2 regions of the Streptomyces sp. NPDC048248 genome follow, and region 2 is predicted to be linked to the other one. Evidence: predicted binding sites of a transcription regulator. Region 2 holds the regulator's gene; the other holds the start of a gene.

Region 1 (7,185 bases), on a different contig from region 2:
TTCTCACGTCCGTACGCCGCAGGCAACCGTGGTCGCCGTGCGCTGGTCGGAGGACACCGTCGAACACCTCGTACTGTCCGATTCCGCCCTCTTGTTGGAGCGGACGGACGGATCGGTGCAACCCGTACTGGACAGCCGGCTGGACGAACTGCCGCCGCGGGCCCGAGCGCAGCGCGACGCCGTGCGGGCGCTGCCCCGCGGCTCCGCCGAACGGGCTGCAGCGGGCCGGGAGTACGGCCGTGCCGTCGAGGCGCTGCGCAACGCCGAGGGGGGCTTCTTCACCGCTGCCGCCGATCCGTCCGTGGCCGCCCGCGCGGTCACCGGCACCACCCCGCGCGCCGAGGTCCGTTCCCTGACCGCGCTGAGCGACGGCGCGAGCCGCTGGGTCGAGGTCTTCCACCAGGGCTCGTGGGCCGACTGCGTGCAACTGGTGACACAACAGGGCCCGCAGGCCCTCATCGACAGGGTGCGGGCGGCGGAGGCGGCGGACCCGGAGGGCACCGCCCACCCGCGCGGCAAGGCCCGGGACGACGCGGCGGTGATCCATGTCGTGCCGTGACCGGCGAGACGACGCCGGGCGGTGACCCGGTTCGCGGGGCGAGGCGCCTGGGCGCGGAACCCGCGCCCTCAGGGGGCGTCGTCCCCCTCCTGCCCCTCCTGTCCCTCCTGCCCCTCCTGCCCGGCATTGAGCTGGTGGAGCAGGCGGGCCAGCTCGGCGACCTCCGTGCGGTCCCACGCGGCGAGGCGGCGTGCGTACTGGGCGCGGCGGGCCGTGCGGACGCGGGTGAAGCGTTCCCGCCCCTCGTCGGTGATCCGCACCAGGACCGCCCGGCCGTCGGCGGGGTCCGGCTCCCGGGCGACGAGCCCGAGTCCCTCCAGGGCGTGCAGCTGGCGGCTCATCGTGGCCTTGCCGACGCCGAAGAACCCGGCCAGGTCGGTGGCGCGCTGCGCGCCGGCGTCGGCGAGCCGGACGAGCAGACCGTAGGCGGCGGGCTCCAGATCGGGGTGGACCTCGCGCGCCAGTTCGCCGGACGAGGCCCGGGCGCGGCGGAGAAATACCGCCAACTCGCGTTCCAGGGCGAGGAATTCGTGGTCCACACCATTCGGCGCGCCGTCCGCCGTCATACCGTCGGCTCCGGTGTTGTGCACGTCAGCGCCCTTTCCCACTTCTCCTGCGATTTCTGCGTTTTCCGGTTCTTCCGGGTTTCCCGGCCGTGAAAGTTTCTTTCAGCCGCGGCCGTTACCGCAGCTCGGCCAGTATTTCGCAGGATTAGACCAACGGCAGCCCCGTAGCCCTCTTTTGTCCCGCCGATCTACGCGCGTATCGTCATTTCTGGCATGGCCACACCAAGCGTCAATGGTTCCACCGCACACCCCCACCCGTAGATTCCGTGCTCGCACGCCTGCGCCGTGCCGCTCGCTCGCCCCCCTCAGGTCCCTCACCGAGATCTTCGGAGGCACGTATGCCCGTGCTCAGATCCGGCTCCCCCCACCGCCGCTCGCGCTCCCTGGCGACCGCGGCCGGGATCCTTCTGGCGATCCTCTCCCTCCTCCTCGGCCTCCCCGGCACCGCAGGCGCCGCGGCCACGACGTACGCACCGGAACCCACCCACCCGGGCCAGGACTGGGCCGGTTCGCAGATCGCCGCGCACGAGGGCGGGTCATCGACCGCCCCGGACGGCACACCGCCGCCGTCCGCCGTCGCCGCGTCCGTCGAAGGCGTGGACGTCAGCGGCCACCAGGGCAACGTCGCCTGGTCGACGCTCTGGAACAGCGGCGTCCGCTTCGCCTACGTCAAGGCGACGGAGTCCACCAGCTACACCAACCCCTCCTTCGCGCAGCAGTACAACGGCTCCTACAACATCGGCATGATCCGCGGGGCCTACCACTTCGCCACTCCGAACACCTCCAGCGGCGCGGCCCAGGCCAACTACTTCGTCGACCACGGCGGCGGCTGGTCCCGGGACGGCAAGACCCTGCCCGGCGCGCTCGACATGGAGTACAACCCCTACGGGGCGACCTGCTACGGCCTGAGCGCGACCGGGCTGGTCAACTGGATGAAGGACTGGTTCGCCACCTACAAGGCGCGTACCGGACGGGACGCCGTCATCTACACCTCCACCAGCTGGTGGAAGCAGTGCACCGGCAACTACGCGGGATTCGGCAGCATCAACCCCCTGTGGGTCCCGCGCTACGGCTCCTCGGTGGGTGAACTCCCGGGCGGCTGGGGCTTCCACACCATCTGGCAGTACACCTCGACCGGGCCGACGGTCGGCGACCACAACCGCTTCAACGGCGCGATGGACCGGCTCCAGGCACTCGCCAACGGCTGAGCCGCGCCCCTCGCTCCACCGCCCGCGCCGCCGGGCACACGACAGGGCCCCTTCCGCACACCTGGTGCGGAAGGGGCCCTCGCCCGGTCACGCCCGTCACGCCGCGACCGGGACCTCCGGTGCGGCACCGGCCGAGGCCGGTGTCAGCGCCAGTTCGAGCACCTGGCGGACGTCGGCCACCGGGTGGACCTGGAGCGCGTCCAGGATCTCGGCGGGCACCTCGTCCAGGTCCGGCTCGTTGCGCTTGGGGATGATCACGGTGGTGATCCCGGCGCGGTGCGCGGCGAGCAGCTTCTGCTTGACGCCGCCGATCGGCAGGACCCGCCCGGTCAGCGAGATCTCACCCGTCATCGCGACGTCCGGCCGGACCTGTCGGCCCGACAGCAGCGAGGCCAGCGCGGTCGTCATCGTCACCCCCGCACTCGGGCCGTCCTTGGGGACGGCGCCTGCCGGGACGTGCAGGTGCACTCCGCGCTCCTTCAGATCAGCCACCGGAAGCTCCAGTTCCGCTCCGTGCGAGCGCAGGAACGACAGCGCGATGTGCGCCGACTCCTTCATCACGTCGCCCAGCTGACCGGTCAGCTGCAGCCCGGACGCGCCGGTCTCCGGGTCGGCCAGCGAGGCCTCGACGTACAGCACGTCGCCGCCGGCGCCGGTCACCGCGAGTCCGGTGACGACACCGGGCACCGCGGTCCGCCGCTCGGCCGGGTCCTGCGCGGACTCGGGGGTGTGGTGCGGGCGCCCGATCAGCGGACGCAGCTCCTGCGCGCCGACCGTGAAGGGCAGCTTCCGCTCACCCAGTTCGTGCTGGGCCGCGACCTTGCGCAGCAGCCGGGCCACCGACCGCTCCAGATTCCGTACGCCCGCCTCACGGGTGTACTCGCCCGCGAGCTTGCGCAGCGCGTCGTCCTCCAGGACGACCTCGCCGGGTTCCAGACCGGCCCGCTCCAGCTGACGGGGCAGCAGGTGCTCCCGCGCGATGACGACCTTCTCGTCCTCGGTGTACCCGTCGAGCCTGACCAGTTCCATCCGGTCGAGCAGCGGCTCGGGGATGGCTTCGAGGACGTTGGCCGTGGCCAGGAAGACCACGTCGCTGAGGTCCAGTTCGACCTCCAGGTAGTGATCGCGGAAGGTGTGGTTCTGTGCCGGGTCCAGGACCTCCAGGAGGGCGGCGGCCGGGTCGCCCCGGAAGTCCGAGCCCACCTTGTCGATCTCGTCGAGCAGCACCACCGGGTTCATCGACCCGGCCTCCTTGATGGCCCGCACGATCCGGCCGGGCAGCGCGCCGACGTAGGTGCGCCGGTGGCCGCGGATCTCCGCCTCGTCCCGGACGCCGCCGAGCGCGACCCGGACGAACTCGCGCCCCATGGCCCGTGCGACGGACTCGCCGAGCGAGGTCTTCCCGACGCCGGGCGGGCCCACCAGCGCCAGCACCGCGCCGCCGCGCCGGCCGCCGACGAGCCCCAGGCCGCGTTCGGCCCGGCGCTTGCGGACCGCGAGGTACTCGGTGATCCGCTCCTTGACGTCCTCCAGGCCCGCGTGGTCGGCGTCCAGGATCTCCTTGGCGCCCGCGATGTCGTACGCGTCCTCGGTCCGCTCGTTCCACGGCAGTTCCAGGACGGTGTCCAGCCAGGTGCGGATCCAGGAGCCCTCGGGGCTCTGGTCGCTGGACCGCTCCAGCTTGTCGACCTCCTTGAGGGCGGCCTTACGGACCTCCTCGGGCAGTTCGGCGGCCTCGACGCGGGCGCGGTAGTCGTCGCCCTCGTCCTCGGGGTCGCCGTTGAGCCCGGCGAGTTCCTTGCGGACCGCCTCCAGCTGACGGCGCAGCAGGAATTCCCGCTGCTGCTTGTCGACGCCCTCCTGGACGTCCTTGGCGATCGACTCGGCGACGTCCTGCTCGGCGAGGTGCTCGCGCAGGGCATCGGTGGCGAACTTCAGACGGGCCACCGGGTCGGCGGTCTCCAGCAGCCGGACCTTCTGCTCGGTGGTCAGGAAGGGCGAGTAGCCGGAGTTGTCCGCGAGCGTCGGCACGTCCTCGATCTGCTGGACGCGGTCGACGACCTGCCAGGCGCCACGCTTGCGCAGCCAGCTGGTGGCCAGCGCCTTGTATTCGGTGACGAGTTCCGTCACCGCGCCGGGCAGCGGGTCGGGCACCGTCTCCTCGACGGTGGTGCCCTCCACCCACAGGGCGGCCCCCGGGCCGGTCGTGCCCGACCCGATGCGCACCCGGCCGAGGCCCCTGATCAGGGCCCCGGGGTCGCCGTCGGAGAGCCGTCCGACCTGCTCGATCCGCCCGAGCGTGCCGATCCCGGCGTAGCTGCCGTCGAGCCGGGGCACAAGCAGCACCTGCGGCTTGTTACCCGACGGGGCGGCGGCCTGTGCGGCCTCCACGGCTGCCCGGACGTCGGTGTCGGACAGGTCGAGAGGCACCACCATGCCGGGCAGAACGACCTCGTCATCGAGGGGCAGCACGGGCAGGGTGAGCGATGTGGACGTCGAAGCCATGATCTCCCCTTCGGCAGGCAAGTTGAGCTGTACTCACTCAATGCCGCTGTACGGGGAGATGTTCCCCGGGGAGCGTTCGCTGTGAGCGATCAGGGAAGGCAGCCCTCGGCGGCGGATCGGCGGAGGTGACTCCGGTCCGCGGCTGTGGGCAGGTGATGCCGTACGAAGACGGGCGAATTCGGATCGTCGGCGTTGGTCACCGGCGGGCGGCGGCAGATGTGCCGTGCCCGGTGCGGCCGGTGACTACCAGTGAGCCGGGCGGCCGAGCTCCGGCGGCAGCGTGGTCCTGTCGTCCCCCTTGGCCGCGGTGAGCTGGGCCCGGGTGAGGAAGAGGCTGCCGGTGAGGTCGGCGCCGCTCAGGTCGGCGTCCCGCAGATCGGCACCGATCAGGTCGGCCAGCCGCAGGTCGGCGCCCGTGAGGTCGGCGGCGATGAGGTAGGCCCCGCGGAGGTTGGCGCCCCGCAGGTCGGCGCGCCGCAGCCGGGCGCCCATGAGATCCGCGCCCCGCCGCTCCTTCTTGCGGCCCGGCACCTCGGCCCGCACGAGCTCGCTGGTGCGCAGCAGCAGGGCGTTGACCTCGCCCCGGTGGGCCGCGACATCCAGGCCGGCCAATTCCTCCGGAGTGCCGTACGTGAGGGCTTCGGTCTCGTCGAGCGCGCGCCGCAACTCGCCCCGGATCGATCGGGCAGCCGGCCGGGCGAGGGCCTCGGCGAGGTACTGGAGGAGCTCGTGGAGCTGCCGCATGACGGGGAAGGCGTCGAACATGCGGCGGGCGGTGCGCGGGGCCTGCCGCCAGTCCTCGCCGCCGAAGGTGATCTGCGAGACCTTCTGTCCGGCGCCGAAGCAGTCGAAGACGGTGCAGCCGGTGAAGCCGCGCTCGCGCAGCTCGGCATGGATTCCGCAGCGGAAGTCGCTCTGCAGGTTGCCGCAGGGCCGCCCGGCGTCCTTGTCGACGGCGAAGTCCGCGGAAGCGGCGAACGGCAGGGCGACGCAGCACAGGCCGAAGCAACTTCCGCAGTCGGATACGAGGCCGAGGCGAGTGGCGTCAGGGTTCGGCTGGGTGGGGTCCTGGGACACGGGCGTGCACTCCTGCTACCGGTGAGCGCCGCGTACCGCCGCGCTCGCAAGAGCGCCATTCTCCCAGGGGCAGCCGGGTGCTCGGGCCGCACGACGGCAGCCGACCGGGCCGGGCCCACGGTGCGGCGGTGGCCGGTTCCCGGCGCGTGGCGGTCGCCATCCGGACCGGCGCGGCGGGTTGTCAGTGCCCGCGCCTAGCATCCGGACCATGAGCATGATCGGACAGTACGCACGTGTCACGGCGGCCGAACTCCAGCGCGCCGTCAGCGATCCCGAGTGGGCGCTGGAGATGGTGGGCGAGCGCATGGACGAGGAGGCGGACACCGAGCCGGAGCCGGCGAAGGCCCGCTGCCTGGACATCGGCACGGCGTGGGACGCCCTCGGTTACCTGCTCCGCCGCCGGGCCTTCCCCGTGGACATCGTGCACGGCGAGGAGCCGATGGCGGACGCCGAGGACTGGGGCTACGGACCGCCCCGCTATCTGACCCCGGAGCGGGTGCGCACGGCGGCCGAGGAAATGGCGCGGACCTCCGCACAGAGCCTGACCGCCGGGGTCGCACCGGACGAGCTCGCCGCGTCGCAGGTCTATCCGGCCGTCGTCTGGGAGCGCGGCGAGCCGCTGGACCACGTCGGCGAGCACTACGCCGAACTGCAGCCGTTCTTCCGGGCCGCGGCGGCCGAGGGCGACGGGATGCTGATCTGGTTGGGCTAGGGCGGACACGCCCCAGGGCACTTCGAACGCCACGACCTGGTGGCACCTCGGCGGCGCCTACTCCTGCGCCAGGAAGGTCCGGGTGCCCCGTAGCGCCGGGTGCCCCAGGTCGCCGAGGAGCGGCGGGGAGGCGTGCCGGTCGCGCCAGCGACGCAGCAGCGGCCGGCTCGCCACACCCAGGACGAGGGAGAGCAGGTGCCCCCAGTCGGTCAGCGGGTCGGCCTGGACGAGCAGGTCGCTGACGGCCACGTAGCCGACGCCGGCCAGCAGGGGCCACCTGCACCAGGCGGGCAACAGCCCCGCGAGGGCTCCGGTGCAGGTCATCACGCCGAAGCTGATGCCGTAGTCGAGGCGGTGCAGCGAGCTCTCCGGCAGTTGCCCGGCGGCGACCGAGAACCCGACGGGGAGTTCGGTGGCGAGGGTGGCCAGCACATGGCCGCCGAAGAACACCGCGGCGGCCCGCAGTCCACCGATCCGCCGCTCCAGTGCCGTCAGGACGAAGAGGAAGCCGATGGCGTGGGCCGAGGTGAGGCCGCCGGCGACCCACAGGGCGCTGGC
Region 2 (7,185 bases):
CGCTGTGCTTCTCGCCGTACTCGCTCATGTCGATGCGGACCATCGCCCGCTCGTCGTCGAAGAGGAAGTCCGCGAGGGACTTGGCCAGTTCGGTCTTGCCGACGCCGGTGGGCCCCAGGAAGAGGAACGACCCGGTGGGCCGGTCGGGGTCGGCGACACCGGCCCGCGAGCGCCGCACGGCGTCGGACACGGCGCGCACCGCCTCGTCCTGGCCGATCAGCCGCTTGCCGAGCTCCTCCTCCATCCGCAGCAGCTTCTGCGTCTCGCCTTCGAGGAGACGGCCCGCGGGAATGCCGGTCCAGGAGCCGACCACATCCGCGATGTCGTCCGGGCCTACCTCCTCCTTGACCATGGAGCTCTTGGCCTCCTTGGTCGCCTCCTGCTCCGCCTCCGCCTCGGCGGCCTCCTCCAACTCCCGCTCCAGGCCGGGGATCTCGCCGTAGAGCAGCTTGGATGCGGTGTCGAAGTCACCGTCGCGCTGGGCGCGTTCGGCCTGGCCGCGCAGGTCGTCGAGCCGTTCCTTCAGCTCACCGACGCGGTTGAGGCCCTGCTTCTCCTTCTCCCAGCGGGCGGTCAGGCCGCGCAGCTCCTCCTCCTTGTCGGCGAGGTCCTTGCGCAGCTTCTCCAGGCGCTGGACGGATCCGGCGTCGGTCTCGTTCTTGAGGGCGAGCTCCTCCATCTTCAACCGGTCGACGGCGCGCTGGAGTTCATCGATCTCGACGGGCGAGGAGTCGATCTCCATCCGCAGCCGGGACGCGGCCTCGTCCACGAGGTCGATGGCCTTGTCGGGCAGGAAGCGGGAGGTGATGTAGCGGTCGGAGAGGGCAGCCGCCGCGACCAGGGCGGAGTCGGCGATCTGCACCTTGTGGTGCGCCTCGTAGCGGCCCTTGAGGCCGCGCAGGATCGCGACGGTGTCCTCGACGGTGGGCTCGGCGACCAGCACCTGCTGGAAGCGGCGCTCCAGCGCCGCGTCCTTCTCGATCCGCTCGCGGTACTCGTCGAGCGTCGTCGCGCCGACCATCCGCAGCTCACCGCGGGCCAGCATCGGCTTGAGCATGTTGCCCGCGTCCATCGCGCTGTCACCGCCGGCGCCCGCCCCCACGACCGTGTGCAGCTCGTCGATGAAGGTGATGATCTGGCCGTCGCTGGACTTGATCTCCGACAGGACGGTCTTCAGCCGCTCCTCGAACTCACCGCGGTACTTCGCGCCCGCCACCATCGCACCCAGGTCGAGCGCCACCAGCCGCTTGTCGCGCAGCGACTCGGGCACATCGCCCTTGACGATGCGCTGCGCGAGGCCCTCGACGACGGCGGTCTTGCCGACGCCGGGCTCGCCGATCAGCACCGGGTTGTTCTTCGTGCGCCGGGAGAGGACCTGCACCACCCGGCGGATCTCCTGGTCCCGCCCGATGACCGGGTCGAGCCTGCCCTCCCGGGCGGCCGCCGTGAAGTCCGTACCGAACTTCTCCAACGCCTTGTACGTGCCCTCCGGGTCCGCCGTGGTCACCCGCTGCCCGCCTCTCGTCTCTTCGAATGTGGCCAGCAGCTTCTTGGCCGTGGCGCCCTGCTGCGCCAGCAGCTCACCGGTCTTGCCGCCCTTGGCCGCGATGCCGATGAGGAGGTGCTCGGTGGAAACGTACGCGTCCCCGAGCTCCTTGGCGCGCTGCGCGGCGTCCGCGATGACGGCGAGCAGCACACGGTCCGGCTGCGGCGGCGCGACGGTCGAACCCTGTGCGCTGGGCAGCGCGCTGAGCTGCCGCTCGGCGCCCGAACGCAGCACCGCGGCGTCGGCCTCGACGGCCGCGAGCAGGTCGGTGATGTTCTCGTTGTCCTGCCCGGCCAGCAGCGCGAGCAGCAGATGAGCGGACGTCATGTCCGCGTGCCCGGCGGTGACCGCCCGGTCGTTGGCGGCGCTCAGCGCCTCCCGGCTCTTGTTCGTCAGCTCGGCGTCCACGTCGCGCGCTCCTCCTCTTACTCGGCTTACTCGACCTGCTCGGCTCACTCAGCTCTACGGGCTGGGGGCCTGTGGGACTCATCGGGGTCGCGGCGCCTGTGCGGCCGATGCCCCGCGCCCGTAGGCCCATTGTGCCAAATCTGCTCACCCCTGCATGCGATAAGTTGAGTCTATTCCACTCAAGGCAGAAAAGCGGCCCCGTCGACCCCCTTCCACAGTCTCGCGGGCGGCCCGAACCGCCCCGCACGCACCGTCGTGTCCGATGACCGCCGGATCTCCCGGACCCCTTCTTCCGCTCCCGCCGCCTCCGGCCTCCCCCGCCCCGGCGCGCCCGGATTACCCTTCCTCCCATGGCCCACGACCTCGCCGCCCTCAGCCCGGAGTACCTCGCCTTCTGGGGCGAGTACCTCATGCCCACGCTGACCACACTGCGGGCGAACGGCACGCCGCATGTCGTCCCCGTGGGCGTCACCTACGACTCCGGGCAGCGGATCGCACGGATCATCACGCGCAAGGACAGCACCAAGGTCAAGAACGTCCTCGCCGCCGGCCCCGAGGGCGCAACCGTCGCCGTGTGCCAGGTCGACCGCGGCCGCTGGGCGACGCTGGAGGGCATCGCGCGGGTGCGTACGGACGACGCGTCGGTGGCGGACGCCGTGCGCCGCTACGCCGAGCGCTACGGCCGGACGCCGACGCCGAACCCCGACCGCGTCATGATCGAGATCGCGGTGAACAAGGCCCTCGGCCGCGCCTGACCCGTACGACCCACCGACCGGCACCTGGCCGAAACCTGCCCCTGCGCTGCCGCCACCGACCGTCCACCTGGTACCCAGGACCGGTCGGCTCCGAACAGATCCGTACTGGAATCGGCCCTTGGCGATCAGGCGGCATCGCCCGTACCCCTCACACCCCACCTCGCCCCGGGGCGACAACGGGCAACAGACGGCAGCTGGAGGCCGCATGGCGTCGGCAGCACATCCCACCCCGACCGTTCCCCGCCACCCAGGCCCGGCCCCGCCACGCCCCCGCGCCGAGCTCTGCCCGCGCTGCGGTGGCCAACTCGCCGTCAACCAGGACGGATGGAAGATCTGCCACGCCTGTGGTTACGCCTCGCCGCCCGGCGCCGCCCCTCCACCCCGGGCCCTTCGCGGGGGTATCGTCGCCCCCACACTCGCCACGCCCCGGAGGGCACGATGAACCCGGTCCGAGTGACGGCGATCGCCTGCCTGATGCCGCTGTCCGAGCTGGACGAGGATCCGTTCCTGGTCGATGACCGCACCCAGCACGACATGTGCAAACAGTGGGCGGCGGCCCGTGACTACCGCCTGACCTGCCAGCTGAGCCTGCACCGCCTGCGCGCCGATCACCAGGCCCTGTGGAGCGACGTGAAGGCGGGGCTGGTCGATGTGTTCGTGACGCCCAACCGGCGGGCCCTGGAGAACGCCGTCAAGAGCGCCGACGAATTCACCGCCCGCTGCGCCGCTGCGGGTGTCCGCCTGGAGACCGCCGATCTCGACGAGCCGGTCTACACCCTGGCGATGAAGTCGCATGTGCACCGCCGCCTGTCGATGCCGACGGCCGGCTACAACGGCTGCTGACGCCGCTCCGCACGCGAAAAAGGGCCGGGTGACCCGGCCCTTTCCCACACGCTCCGCGAGGTGGCTGACAGCCGGCCGGAGCCGGAGCCGCCCGTTAATCGGCCCCCCGCTTGGGCCGCCACACCACCAGCGCGCTGGTCTGCTGCACATCCTGATAGGGCACCAGGTCACGGCGGTAGGACGCGTGCACCGCGGCCTCCCGCTGCTGCATCGCGCTGGCCGCGCCCTCCAGGGCGCCCTGGAGCTCGGCGACCCGCTGCTGCAGGGCCGCGACCTGGTTCTCCAGCTCGATGATGCGCTTGATGCCCGCGAGGTTGATGCCCTCGTCCTGGGACAACTGCTGCACGGTACGCAGGAGTTCGATGTCCCGGGCCGAGTAGCGGCGGCCCCGCCCGGCCGTGCGGTCGGGCGAGACCAGGCCGAGCCGGTCGTACTGCCGCAAGGTCTGCGGATGCAGGCCGGAGAGCTGAGCCGCAACGGAGATGACGTACACCGGCGACTCTTCGGTCAGTTCGTACGGATTACGACGATGTCCGCCCCGGCTGTCCATCTCAAGCTCCCTTCGCGGCCTGGAACAGCTCCGCCCGCGGGTCCTCTCCCGCGGTCGCCTCGCGATACGTCTCCAGCGACTCTCTCGCCTTGTCGCCGAGATCCTTGGGGACGAGCACCTCGATGGTGACCAGCAGGTCACCCCGGGTGCCGTCCTTGCGGGCCGCTCCCTTGCCACGGGCCCGCATGGTGCGTCCGTTGGGCGTGCCGGCCGGCAGTTTCAGCGTGACCGGCGGGCCGCCCAGCGTGGGCACCTTCACCTCGCCGCCGAGCGCGGCCTCCGGGAAGGTGACCGGCACCGTGACGGTGAGGTTGTCGCCCTTGCGGCCGAAGACCGGGTGGGCATCGACATTCACCACGACATAGAGGTCGCCCGCCGGGCCGCCCTGTTCGCCCGGGGCGCCCTTGCCGCGCAGCCTGATGCGCTGCCCGTTGGAGACGCCCGCGGGGATACGGACCTGCATGGTGCGCGAACTCGTCGCCCGCCCACTGCCCTTGCAGACCTCGCAGGGGTCCTGGGCGATCAGGCCCCGGCCCTTGCAGTCGGCACACGGGTCGGTGAGCGAGAAACCGCCGCCGGCACCCCGGCTGACCTGACCGGTGCCCACACAGGTCGGGCAGACCCGCGGGGTGCCGTGCTTGTCGCCGGTGCCCGAACACGCCTTGCAGGGCGCCTGGCTGGACATCCGCAACGGGACCGTGGCCCCGTCGACCGCCTCGGTGAAGCTGAGCGTCACCTCGGACTCGACGTCCTGGCCGCGGCGCGGCTGCGTACGCGTCCCGCCGCCGCCACCGCGGTTGAACAGGCCGCCGAAGACGTCCCCGAGACCGCCGCCGAAGCCGCCGGCGCCGCCGCCACCTTGACCCGGCGAACCCCCGAAGAGGTCACCCAGGTCGAAGTTGAAGCTGCCGCCGCCCCCGCCGGGGCCGGGCCGGTAGCCGCCGTTGCCGAACAGCGCCCGGGCCTCGTCGTACTCCTTACGGCGCTTGGGGTCCCCGAGGATGTCGTTCGCCTCGGAGATCTCCTTGAAGCGCTCCTCGGCCTTGGCGTCACCCTTGTTGGCGTCCGGGTGGAACTCGCGGGCGAGCTTGCGGTACGCCTTCTTGATCTCCGCCTCGGTCGCGTCCTTCGGGACGCCGAGGACCTTGTAGTAGTCCTTCTCCACGAAGTCCTTGGTGCTCATCCCCGACGTCCCTCCTTCCGCGCGGTTTTCTTTCCTGTCCTCACGTCAGCCCTCTTCCGGGCCACCGTTCTCCTCGTCCGAAGCCTTGGTGTCCTCTTCGGAGGCGGACTTGGTGGTCTGCGTGCCCGGCTGCGGCTCGGCGACGGCGACCCGCGCGGGGCGGATCGTTCGCTCACCGATGCGATACCCGGGCTGCAGGATCGCCACGCACGTCGTCTCGGTGACGTCGGGTGCGTAGGAGTGCATCAGCGCTTCGTGGATCGTCGGGTCGAAGGGCTCGCCCTCCTTGCCGAACTGCTGCAGACCCAGCTTGGCGACCGCGGTCTCCAGCGACTCGGCCACCGACTTGAAGCCGCCGACCAGTTCGCCGTGCTCGCGGGCGCGGCCGACGTCGTCGAGGGTGGGAAGGAGCTCGGACAGGAGGTTCGCCGCGGCGATCTCCTTGACCGTGATCCGGTCCCGCTCCACCCGACGGCGGTAGTTCTGGTACTCCGCCTGGAGCCGCTGGAGGTCCGCCGTGCGCTCGTTGAGCGCCGTACGCACCTGGTCCAGCTGCGCCGTGAGAGCTGTCACCTGGTTGTCGTCCCCGGCCGGGGCCGAGCCCGCCGTTTCGGCGGACTCGGCACTCTGCGCCGTGTCGTCAGGGTTTCCTGCGGACTCGGTGTCGGAGGGGACGTCGGGCTTCTCGTCGAAGCCCGGGGTCTCCTCCGTCACGCGGCACCATCCTTCTTCGGCTTCTCGTCGTCCACGATCTCCGCGTCCACGACGTCATCGGCGCCGTCCGCCGACTGGGCCTGCTCGCCACCGGGGGCCGCGCCCTCGGCGCCACCCGCGGCCTGGGCGTCGGCGTACATGGCCTGGCCCAGCTTCTGGGAGACGGCCGCGACCTTCTCCGTCGCGGTGCGGATCTCGGCGGTGTCCTCGCCCTTGAGCTTTTCCTTCAGCTCGGTGACGGCTTCCTCGACCTCGGTCTTGATCTCGCCGGGGACCTTTTCCTCGTTGTCCTTGAGGAACTTCTCGGTCTGGTAGACGAGCTGCTCGGCCTGGTTGCGGGTCTCCGCGGCCTCGCGGCGCTTGGTGTCCTCGTCCGCGTACTGCTCCGCCTCCTGGCGCATGCGGTCGACCTCGTCCTTCGGCAGCGAGGAGCCGCCGGTGACGGTCATCTTCTGCTCCTTGCCCGTGCCCAGGTCCTTCGCGGTCACGTGCATGATGCCGTTGGCGTCGATGTCGAAGGAGACCTCGATCTGCGGGACACCGCGCGGGGCCGGCGGCAGACCCGTCAGCTCGAACATCCCGAGCTTCTTGTTGTACGCCGCGATCTCGCGCTCGCCCTGGTAGACCTGGATCTGCACGGACGGCTGGTTGTCCTCGGCGGTGGTGAAGATCTCGGACCGCTTGGTCGGGATCGTCGTGTTCCGCTCGATGAGCTTGGTCATGATGCCGCCCTTGGTCTCGATACCGAGGGACAGCGGGGTGACGTCCAGCAGGAGGACGTCCTTGACCTCACCCTTGAGGACACCGGCCTGGAGGGTGGCGCCGATGGCGACGACCTCGTCCGGGTTGACGCCCTTGTTGGCGTCCTTGCCGCCGGTCAGCTCCTTGACGAGCTCGGCGACGGCCGGCATACGGGTCGAGCCGCCGACCAGGACCACGTGGTCGATCTCGGACAGCTGGATGCCGGCGTCCTTGATGACGTTGTGGAACGGGGTCTTGCAGCGGTCCAGGAGGTCCGAGGTGAGCTGCTGGAACTGCGAGCGCGTGAGCTTCTCGTCCAGGTGCAGCGGGCCCTCGGCGGAGGCGGTGATGTAGGGAAGGTTGATCGTCGTCTCGGTGGAGGACGACAGCTCGATCTTCGCCTTCTCGGCGGCCTCGCGCAGACGCTGCAGCGCCATCTTGTCCT

What was found. Region 2 encodes HspR, which represses chaperone genes until heat shock. Its sites were predicted from a motif close to TTGAGNNNNNNNNNCTCAA; they were not measured.
Region 1: a site for HspR is predicted at 4,861-4,879, ahead of lon (endopeptidase La). Genes of this name have one in related genera too.

Annotation. Positions count from the first base shown of each region.
Region 1 is NZ_JBICZL010000017.1:6,857-14,041, forward strand. It holds gene ACGFZW_RS30950 (hypothetical protein) at 1-559, shown strand, start outside; gene ACGFZW_RS30955 (MarR family winged helix-turn-helix transcriptional regulator) at 628-1,125, opposite strand; gene ACGFZW_RS30960 (lysozyme) at 1,464-2,333, shown strand; gene lon (endopeptidase La) at 2,430-4,838, opposite strand; gene ACGFZW_RS30970 (pentapeptide repeat-containing protein) at 5,082-5,915, opposite strand; gene ACGFZW_RS30975 (YfbM family protein) at 6,124-6,627, shown strand; gene ACGFZW_RS30980 (rhomboid-like protein) at 6,685-7,185, opposite strand, start outside.
Region 2 is NZ_JBICZL010000005.1:434,001-441,185, reverse strand. It holds gene clpB (ATP-dependent chaperone ClpB) at 1-1,954, opposite strand, end outside; gene ACGFZW_RS13340 (pyridoxamine 5'-phosphate oxidase family protein) at 2,305-2,709, shown strand; gene ACGFZW_RS13335 (hypothetical protein) at 3,148-3,552, shown strand; gene ACGFZW_RS13330 (heat shock protein transcriptional repressor HspR) at 3,647-4,102, opposite strand; gene dnaJ (molecular chaperone DnaJ) at 4,104-5,285, opposite strand; gene grpE (nucleotide exchange factor GrpE) at 5,331-5,999, opposite strand; gene dnaK (molecular chaperone DnaK) at 5,996-7,185, opposite strand, start outside.